DNA from 2 places in the Bradyrhizobium sp. CCBAU 51753 genome. Region 1 is predicted to be linked to the other one. Evidence: predicted binding sites of a transcription regulator. Region 1 holds the regulator's gene; the other holds the start of a gene.
The links. The regulator PhoB, encoded in region 1, activates phosphate uptake and scavenging genes when phosphate is short. The targets are predictions, from matches to a motif close to TGTCATNNANCTGTCAT.
Positions count from the first base shown of each region.

Region 2: ugpB (sn-glycerol-3-phosphate ABC transporter substrate-binding protein UgpB) is a predicted target of PhoB. The motif match lies at 1,798-1,814, and genes of this name have one in related genera.

Region 1 covers NZ_CP030037.1:8,657,327-8,661,999, forward strand. Annotated here, with positions in the region: gene XH93_RS39810 (aspartate aminotransferase family protein) at 1-1,167, opposite strand, end outside; gene XH93_RS39815 (GcrA family cell cycle regulator) at 1,653-2,165, shown strand; gene phoB (phosphate regulon transcriptional regulator PhoB) at 2,250-2,960, opposite strand; gene phoU (phosphate signaling complex protein PhoU) at 3,075-3,791, opposite strand; gene pstB (phosphate ABC transporter ATP-binding protein PstB) at 3,895-4,673, opposite strand, start outside.
Region 2 covers NZ_CP030037.1:108,712-113,384, reverse strand. Annotated here, with positions in the region: gene ugpA (sn-glycerol-3-phosphate ABC transporter permease UgpA) at 1-305, opposite strand, end outside; gene ugpB (sn-glycerol-3-phosphate ABC transporter substrate-binding protein UgpB) at 424-1,743, opposite strand; gene XH93_RS00475 (CaiB/BaiF CoA-transferase family protein) at 1,962-3,167, opposite strand; gene XH93_RS00470 (organic hydroperoxide resistance protein) at 3,363-3,788, opposite strand; gene XH93_RS00465 (MarR family winged helix-turn-helix transcriptional regulator) at 3,950-4,411, shown strand; tRNA gene XH93_RS00460 (tRNA-Ala) at 4,561-4,636, opposite strand.

The sequences.
Region 1 (4,673 bases):
GCAGGCGCGCTCCAGCGCGGCGATCGAGTGGTCGATCTCGGCCTCGGTGACGATCAGCGGCGCCAGGAAGCGGACGACGTTGTCGCCGGCGCCGACGGTGAGCAGTTTTTCGTTGCGCAGCGCGGCAATGAGGTCACCCGAGGGCACCACCGCCTTGACGCCGATGAGGAGACCCTCGCCGCGCACTTCCGACAGCACGCCGGGAAAGCGGTCGACCGCGGAGGCGAGCTTCTGCTTGAGCAGCAGCGACACCTTCTGCACGTGCTCGAAGAAGCCAGGCTTGAGCATGACGTCGAGGACGGCATTGGCCGCGGCGACCGCGAGCGGATTGCCGCCGAAGGTCGAGCCGTGCGAGCCGGGCGCCATGCCCTCGGCGGCCTTGGCGCTCGCCAGCACCGCGCCGATCGGGAAGCCGCCGCCGAGCGCCTTCGCCAGCGACATCACGTCCGGCGTGACGCCGGTGCGCTTGTAGGCGAACAACTCGCCGGTTCGGCCCATGCCGGTCTGCACCTCGTCGAAGGCGAGCAGCAGGCCGTGCTCGTCGCAGAGCTGGCGCAGCGCCTTGAAGAAGGCCTGCGGCGCGCCGCGCACGCCACCCTCGCCTTGCACCGGCTCGATCAGGATGCCGGCGGTGTGCGGGCCGATCGCCTTCTTCACCGCCTCGATGTCGCCATGCGGCACCTGGTCGAAGCCGTCCATCGGCGGGCCGAAGCCTTCGAGATATTTCGCCGAGCCGGTCGCCGCGAGCGTGCCCAGCGTGCGGCCGTGGAACGCGCCTTCGAAGGTGATGATGCGGTAGCGCTCGCCATGTCCCTTGGAGAAATGGTGGTGGCGCACCAGCTTGATCACGCCCTCCATCGCCTCGGCGCCGGAATTGCAGAAGAACACGTAGTCGGCAAAGCTCTGCTCGCAGAGCCGCGCCGCCAGCGCCTCGCCGTCCGGGCTCTTGAACAGGTTCGACATGTGCCAGAGCTTGGTCGCCTGCTCCTGCAGCGCCTTGACCAGATGCGGATGGGCATGGCCGAGCGCGTTCACCGCGACGCCCGAGGTGAAGTCGAGATAGCGGTCGCCGTTGGTTGCGATCAGCCAGGCGCCCTCGCCGCGCTCGAAGCCGAGATCGATCCGGGCAAAGACGGGGAGCAGGTGCGACGTGGCGCTGTTGGTCATGGCGATCACTGACGGGTTTGAGGCCGACAATTGCCGCGCGCCTTGACGCCAGCGCAGCAACGGCCAGCTTCGGAAAACAAAAACGTGCCGCCTTGCGGGCAGCACGTGCGGGGCATTCTATGCTGCGCCCGGTCCGTGTCAATCGCCACGAAGTGGCCTTCCTGCAATGCGAAACGCATGCAATCCGGAGTATTCCGGAGCAGTGGAAAAGCCTGATTGCAAGGCTTAAATGTTGGGAACATGTGGACGCGCTGCCGCGGACTCTTGCGCCAGAGTCACGCCATATTGTAGCGTTTGGCCTGTCGGGTACGACATCTCGTGCGGCAGTACTGGACCCTCTTAGTAGCCATTTGTTCTGCGTGAACGTTCGGGCGCAACAGCACGCCCGGCGAGGGCTAAGGGATTCTGACCGCGGGGATTTTGACAGATTTGGCTCGCAGCGCCGCTCCCATCACCGGCCGGCGCACCGCGAAAGGAAGAATGCGATGACGGTATTGACCTGGTCCGACGATCGCGTCGAGCAGCTGAAGAAGCTCTGGGAGAGTGGCCTCTCCGCCAGCCAGATCGCGGCGGAACTCGGCAATGTGACGCGAAACGCCGTGATCGGCAAAGTCCATCGGCTCGGCCTGTCCGGCCGCGCCAAGGCGCCCTCCACCGCCGCGCCGCGGCAGCGCAAGGCCCGTCCCGCCCAGCACATGATGCGGGTGGCGCGCCCGGTCTCGCGCGGCAACACCGCGCTGGCGCAGGCTTTCGAGGTCGAACTCGAGCCGGATCCGATCGCCTACGACAACGTGGTGCCGATGAGCCAGCGGCTGTCGCTGCTGGAGCTGAACGAGGCCACCTGCCATTGGCCGGTCGGCGATCCCTCGAGCCCGGAATTCTTCTTCTGCGGCGGCAAGGCGCTCACCGGCCTGCCCTATTGCGCGCACCACTCGCGCGTCGCTTACCAGCCCGCCGGCGATCGCCGCCGGCCGTCGAACAAGCCGCAGCTCAAATAGGCCGACGACGAAACCAGCGACGACGTCAAAAAAGAAATCCCCGCGAAGGCGGGGATTTTTTTGTTGCAGCGGTCGGACCGGGCCTTACGGCTGCGGCTCGGCCTTGGCAAAACGGTCGTCGAGGGCGTAGCCGGCGCCGCGCACGGTGCGGATCGGATCCTGCTCGCGGCCCGGATTGAGCAGCTTGCGCAGGCGGCCGATATGCACGTCAACGGTCCGCTCGTCGATATAGATGTCGCGGCCCCAGACGCTGTCGAGCAGCTGCTCGCGGCTGAACACGCGGCCGGGATGCTCGAGGAAGAATTCGAGCAGCCGATATTCGGTCGGGCCGAGATCGATCGGGCGGCCGGAGCGCGCAACGCGGCGCTTCTCTCGGTCGAGCTCGATGTCGCCATAGGTCAGCACGGTGGCGAGCCGCTCGGGGCTGGCGCGGCGCAGCAGGCCCTTCACCCGCGCCAGGAGCTCCGGCACCGAGAACGGCTTGACGATATAATCGTCGGCGCCGGTGGCCAGCCCACGCACCCGCTCGCTCTCCTCGCCGCGCGCGGTCAGCATGATGATCGGCAGCTGCTTGGTCTCGGGACGTGCCCGCAAGCGGCGGCAGAGCTCGATGCCGGACAGGCCCGGCAGCATCCAGTCGAGCACCACGAGATCGGGAACGCGCTCCTTGAGGCGGGTGTCGGCATCGTCGCCGCGCCCGACCGTTTCGACATCGTAGCCTTCCGCGTCGAGGTTGTAGCGCAACAGCGTTGTCAGCGCTTCCTCGTCTTCGACTACCAGAATGCGTGCGCTCATCGGTCTAAGTTCTCTCTATCTTGATCCGTTGCCCAGACGCAAAACCGAAACGCTCATCGTCCTGATGAGCACGATCTTGTCGGAAAACCGGTACCCACTTTTCCGGATCGTGCTTCAGTTACCCGGCACCGTGGTCGCAAAGTTGGTCATGTCGCCCTTCGGGCGCTTGTCGGTGATTTGCTGGCCCTCGATCATGTAGAACACGGTCTCGGCGATGTTGGTGGCGTGGTCGCCGATCCGCTCGATATTCTTGGCGCAGAACATCAGGTGGATGCAGAACGAGATGTTGCGCGGATCTTCCATCATGTAGGTGAGCAGCTCGCGGAACAGCGAGGTGCAGATCGCGTCGACCTCCTCGTCGCCCTTCCAGACGTTCATCGCCGCCGGCAAATCGTGCGCGGCGTAGGCGTCGAGCACCGACTTGACCTGCGACAGCACGAGGTCGGTCATGTGCTCGAGGCCGCGGATCAGCTTCAGCGGCTGGAAATCGCTCTCCAGCGCCGCGACGCGCTTGCCCATGTTCTTGGCGAGGTCGCCGATCCGCTCGAGGTCGGTGGCCACCCGCATCGCGCTGACGATCTCGCGCAGGTCGATCGCCATCGGCTGGCGCCGCGCGATCGTCAGCACCGCGCGCTCTTCGATGACGCGCTGCAGGCTGTCGATCTCGATGTCGGCGGCGACCACGCGCTTGCCGAGCGCGACGTCGCGGCGGATCAGCGCATCGACCGACTCGGTGATCATGCGCTCGACCAGGCCGCCCATCTCGGCGACCAGGCGGGTCAACTCCTGCAGGTCGCTGTCGAATGCCTTGGCGGTATGTTCAGAAGCCATCGCTTGTCTCCTTCGATCATAATCCCAAGAGGATCACGATCTCATGCCTTCATTTCAGCCTGATCTCGGCGGGAAACCATCCCCGCTTTTTTCCGATCAGGCGTTAGCCGAACCGACCGGTGATGTAGTCCTGGGTGCGCCGATCGCTCGGCGAGGTGAAGATCTTGTTGGTGTCGTCGAACTCGATCAACTCGCCGAGATACATGAAGGCGGTCTTGTCGGAGACGCGCGCCGCCTGCTGCATGTTGTGGGTCACGATCGCGATCGTGTAGTCCTCGGACAGTTCCTGGATCAGCTCCTCGACCTTGGCGGTCGAGATCGGATCGAGCGCCGAGCACGGCTCGTCGAACAGGATCACCTCGGGCCGCACCGCCACCGTGCGCGCGATGCACAGGCGCTGCTGCTGGCCGCCGGAGAGCGACAGGCCGGAGGCGTTCAGCTTGTCCTTGACCTCGTTCCACAGCGCGCCGCCGCGCAGCGCCTTCTCGACCCGGCCGTCCATCTCCGACTTCGAGATCTTCTCGTAAAGGCGGATGCCGAAGGCGATGTTCTCATAGATCGTCATCGGGAACGGCGTCGGCTTCTGGAACACCATGCCGACCCGCGCCCGCAGCAGGTTGAGGTCGAGCTTGGCGTCGAGGATGTTGGTCTGGTCCAGCATCAGCTGGCCGACCGCGCGCTGGCCCGGATAGAGATCATACATCCGGTTGAAGATGCGCAGCAAGGTCGACTTGCCGCAGCCCGACGGGCCGATGAACGCCGTGACGCGGTTGGTGCCGAGCGTCAGGTTGATGTTCTTCAGCGCGTGGTGCTCGCCATAATAGAAGTTGAGGTTGCGCGCCGTAACCTTCGGCGCGGCTTCCGGCAGCGGCGCCTGGGGAA
Region 2 (4,673 bases), 570 kb from region 1:
CCGCGCAGCGGCTTGTCGGCCATGACGGCCAGCAGCAGCGCGAAGGACAGCGAGGAGATGGCGATCGCGAACGAGAACACGAAAGTCCTGACGATCGCGGTGAAATAGGCCGGGTCCTTGAACAGCTCGAGATAGTTCTCGAACCAGACAAAGCTCGTCGAAAGGCCGAAGGCGTCCTGCAGCAGGTAGGACTGGATCACCGCCTGCACGGCTGGCCAGTAGAAAAAGATCAGCACGATCGCGAGTTGCGGGGCAACCAGCGCGTAAGGCAACAGCTTTGATTGGAAGATCGCTTGCTTTTGCATGATCTTGGAAAACTGGCAGGCCGCGGGATGCGGCCTGCCGGGATGGTTCTAAAGCTTGAGCATGATCTTTTCGGAAAACCGCTTCGCACTTTTCCGGATCATGCTTTAACCCATCATGTCAGCGGACGGCGGCCTTTTCAAACTGCCGCAGCATCGTGTTGCCGCGCTCGACGGCCGAGTCCAGCGCCTGCTTGGCGGTCTTCTTGCCGGCCAGCGCCTGCTCGATCTCCTCCGACCACATGTCGCGCAGCTGCACCATGTTGCCGAGGCGCAGGCCGCGGGAGTTCTCGGTCGGCTCCTTGTTGGTGAGCTCCAGCAGCGGGGTCTCGAGATAGGGCTGCTCCTTGTAGAAGCCCTCTTCCTTGGCCTTGGCATAGGCCGCCTTGGTGATCGGCAGATAGCCGGAGGCCTTGTGGATCCAGACCTGGCGGTCGGTGTCCGACAGGAAGGTCAGGAATTTGGCCACGCCCTTGTACTCCTCGGGCGACTTGCCGCCCATGATCCAGAGCGAGGCGCCGCCGATGATCGAGTTCTGCGGCGCGCCCTTGGTGTCCGGATAGTACGGCATCGGCGCCGCGGTGAAGTTGAACTTGGCCTGCGCCTTGACGTTGCCGAAGAACGCCGACGAGGTCAGGTAGATCGGGCATTCGCCCGAGGTGAAGCGGCCCTCGCCGGTGTTGGTGCGGCCGGCATAATCGTAGGTCTTGTCCTTCTGCAGCTCGACCAGGTTTTCGAGGTGCTTGAGCTGCAGCGGGCCGTTGAACTCGAGCACGGTGTCGAAGCCGTCGAGGCCGTTGGCCTTGCTGGCGAGCGGTACGTTGTGCCAGGCCGAGAGCTGCTCGAGATTGACCCAGGTCACCCAGGAGCCGGAGAAGCCGCAGGTATTGTAGCCTGCCGCCTTCAGTTTCTTGGCGTCATCGAACACCTGCGGCCAGGTCTTCGGGATCTCGGCGATGTTGGCCTTCTTCAGCGCGTCGAGATTGACCCACATCACGGTCGACGACGAGTTGAAGGGGAACGACAGCATCTCGCCCTTCGAGGTCGAGTAATAGCCGGTGATCGCGGGCAGATAGTTCTTCGGATCGAACTTCTCGCCGGCGTCGGCCATCAGCTTGTAGACCGGCTTCACGGCGCCGGTGGCGGCCATCATGGTCGCGGTGCCGACCTCGAACACCTGCATGATGTGCGGCGCGTTGCCGGCGCGGAAGGCGGCGATGCCGGCGTTCATGGTGTCGGCGTAGCCGCCCTTATAGGTCGGGATCACCTTGTAGTCGGATTGTGCAGCGTTGAAATCGTTGGCCAGCTTGACGATGACGTCGTTGTTGGCGCCAGTCATCGCGTGCCACCACTGAATCTCGGTCACCGCAAACGCCGGCGACGCGCCGAACGCCAGTGTGGCAGCAAGTGCAACAGCCGCACCAAATTGTCGAAGTGCCATCAATAATCCCTCCCCTCGGCCGTCAAAAATGTGCGCTTGCGCTAGCAGCGCCCTGTGACGTTCACATGACTTGTGTAAGCGGCCAAAACGAAAGCGGCAAGCGCAACAAAATGGAAGCCGGAAAATAGGCGAAGACCCGCAGGCGGCCGGAGCCGCCCGCGGCGCGCAGGCGTGCTCACGCCGCAGTGCGGCATTTGACGATTTTGCCGGTTAAGGCCTCAGCGCTTGCGCTCGGGGCCGCAGACTACGCCCTTGTCGACCAGGGCGTTGATCTCGTCTCTCGAATAGCCGAACTCGCCGAGCACCTCGGCGGCGTGCTGGCTGAATTTCGGCGGGGTGCGGCGCAGGCTCGGCTTGGTGCGGTCGAGCCGGATCGGCGAGGCGACGCCCTTGTACCAGTCCTTCTCGATGACGTCGCCGCGGTGGAGGGTGTGCGAGTTGGTCAGCGCCTGGTCGATCTTCTGCACCGGCCCGGCCGGCAGGCCGGCGGCGAGCAGGCGGTTGCACAGCGGTTCGGCCTCGTGCTGGCTGAAGACCGCGGCGAGCTCGACGCGCAGCGCATCGCGGTTGGCGATGCGGTCCTTGTTGCGGGCAAAGCGCGGATCGGTGCCGAGCTCGGGCTTGCCGATCTCCTTGGCGAGCTTGCGGAAGGTGCCGTCATTGCCGACGCCGATGAAGATGTTGTCGGTCTTGGTCGGGAAGATCGCGTAGGGCACGAGGTTGGGATGCTCGTTGCCGGTGAGCGACGGCGGCTTGCCATGCATGAAATAGTTCGCGGTGTGCGGATGCATGATCGCAAGGCCGGTCTCGTACAGCGTGGTCTCGAGGAACTGGCCGAGGCCGGAGCGCTGCCGCTCCGACAGCGCCATCAGGATGCCGATCGCCGCATAGAGCCCGGTGGTGATGTCGACCAGCGGCACGCCGATGCGCATCGGGCCGCTCTCCGCCGAGCCGGTGGCCGCGATCATGCCGGTCATCGCCTGGATGATCGCGTCATAGCCGGGATTGCCGCCGCGCGGGCCGTCGGCGCCGAAGCCGGAGATGCGGCAATGCACGAGGCGGGGAAATTTTTCGCGCAGCACGTCGTTGCCGACGCCCCATTTGTCGAGCGTGCCGGGCTTGAAATTTTCGATCAGCACGTCGGCAGTCTCGAGCATCTTCAGCAGGACGGCGCGGCCGCCCTCGGAGGCGAGGTCGAGGCCGACCGAGCGCTTGTTGCGGTTGATGCCGACGAAATAGGCCGCGTCCTCCTCGTGGAACGGAGGGCCCCACTCGCGCACCTCGTCGCCGGCGGGCGGCTCGACCTTGATCACGTCGGCGCCGTGGTCGGCGAGGATCTGCGTGCAATAGGGGCCGCCGAGCACGCGCGTCAGATCGATCACGCGCAGTCCGGTCATCGCGCCCGCAGCCGCTGGGGTATTCATGGAAGCAACCTTCGCTCAGAGAGGATGAGAGGGTCCCAGAGCTAACGGTTGTCGGGCGGGGCAGCAATGCCCCGGGATGCGCAGGCCCATGCAATCGGCCGCGCGTGCGTTCGCCACGCGAACCGACCCGGAAAAGCAATGGTCCGCCACGCGCGGCGGCGGACCATCTGGAATGCGATGGATGAGGGCGACCGATCAGACGACGGTCAGCTTGACGTCGACATTGCCGCGGGTCGCGTTCGAGTACGGGCACACCTGGTGGGCCTTCTCGACCAGCGCTTCGGCATCAGTGCGGGGCAGGCCGGGCAGCGAGACCGCGAGCTCGACGGCGAGGCCGAAGCCGCCGGCCGAGCGCGGGCCGATGCCGACCGTGGAGGTGACCGAGGCGTCGGCGGGAACCTTGGGGCCGCCCTGCGAGGCCACGAACTTCATGGCGCCGATGAAGCAGGCGGCATAGCCGGCCGCGAACAGCTGCTCCGGATTGTTGCCGGCGCCGCCGCCGCCACCCAGCTCCTTCGGGGTCGTCAGCTTGACGTCGAGCGCGCCGTCGAGCGTTGCCGCATGGCCGTCGCGGCCGCCGGTTGCCTTGGCGCTGGTCTTGTAGAGCACGTTCACAGACATGGTGGTCTCCCTGGGTTGAATTCGAAGGCCAGCATATTGCGCAAAATTAGATTGTGCGCAATATGAATTATGCGGTCTCACATTTAATTGTTCGCAATTGAATCCCGCCTGCCGTGAGCCCAGAATGAACCTTGAACATGACGAGGTCGACGGGAATCCCCATGGTCAGGAAACAGATGGCGGCGGATCAGGCGCTGCGGCTCGACAACCAGATCTGCTTTGCGGTCTATTCGACCGCGCACGCCTTCAACCGCGTCTATAAGCCGCTGCTCGACCGACTCGGCCTGACCTATCCGCAATATCTCGTCATGCTGGCGCTATGGGAGCGCGACGACGTGCCGGTGAAGGATCTCGGCGAGCGGCTGTTCCTGGACTCCGGGACGCTGACGCCGCTCTTGAAGCGGCTCGAGGCGGCCGACCTGATCAAGCGCACCCGCAGCACCGCGGACGAGCGTCAGGTGCTGATTGCGTTGACCGCCCAGGGCCATGCGCTGCGCGACAAAGCCAAGTCGGTGCCGCAGTCGATCCTGGCGGCATCCGACTGCTCGGTCGGGGAATTGATGGCGATGAAGAACGAGATCGTCGCGCTGCGCGACCGGCTGAATGCGGTGCTTGGGGAGTAGGCGCGGGATCGCCGATAGAGGGGATTCAGCGCGGATAAAGTCGGGGATCGAATCAGTCCGGCTTCGCGCTTCGGGCTACGCCGCGGCAGCCTTCACTACGAGAGACTACCCGGGCTTGCCGAGCCGAAGCTGGCGTAGCCAGCGAAGGCTGGTGGAGCCAGGCGGGATCGAACCGCCGACCTCTTGCATGCCATGCAAGCGCTCTCCCAGCTGAGCTATGGCCCCGTTAGTCTTCCAGTCGGGCGCGATCCCTGAGGACCCG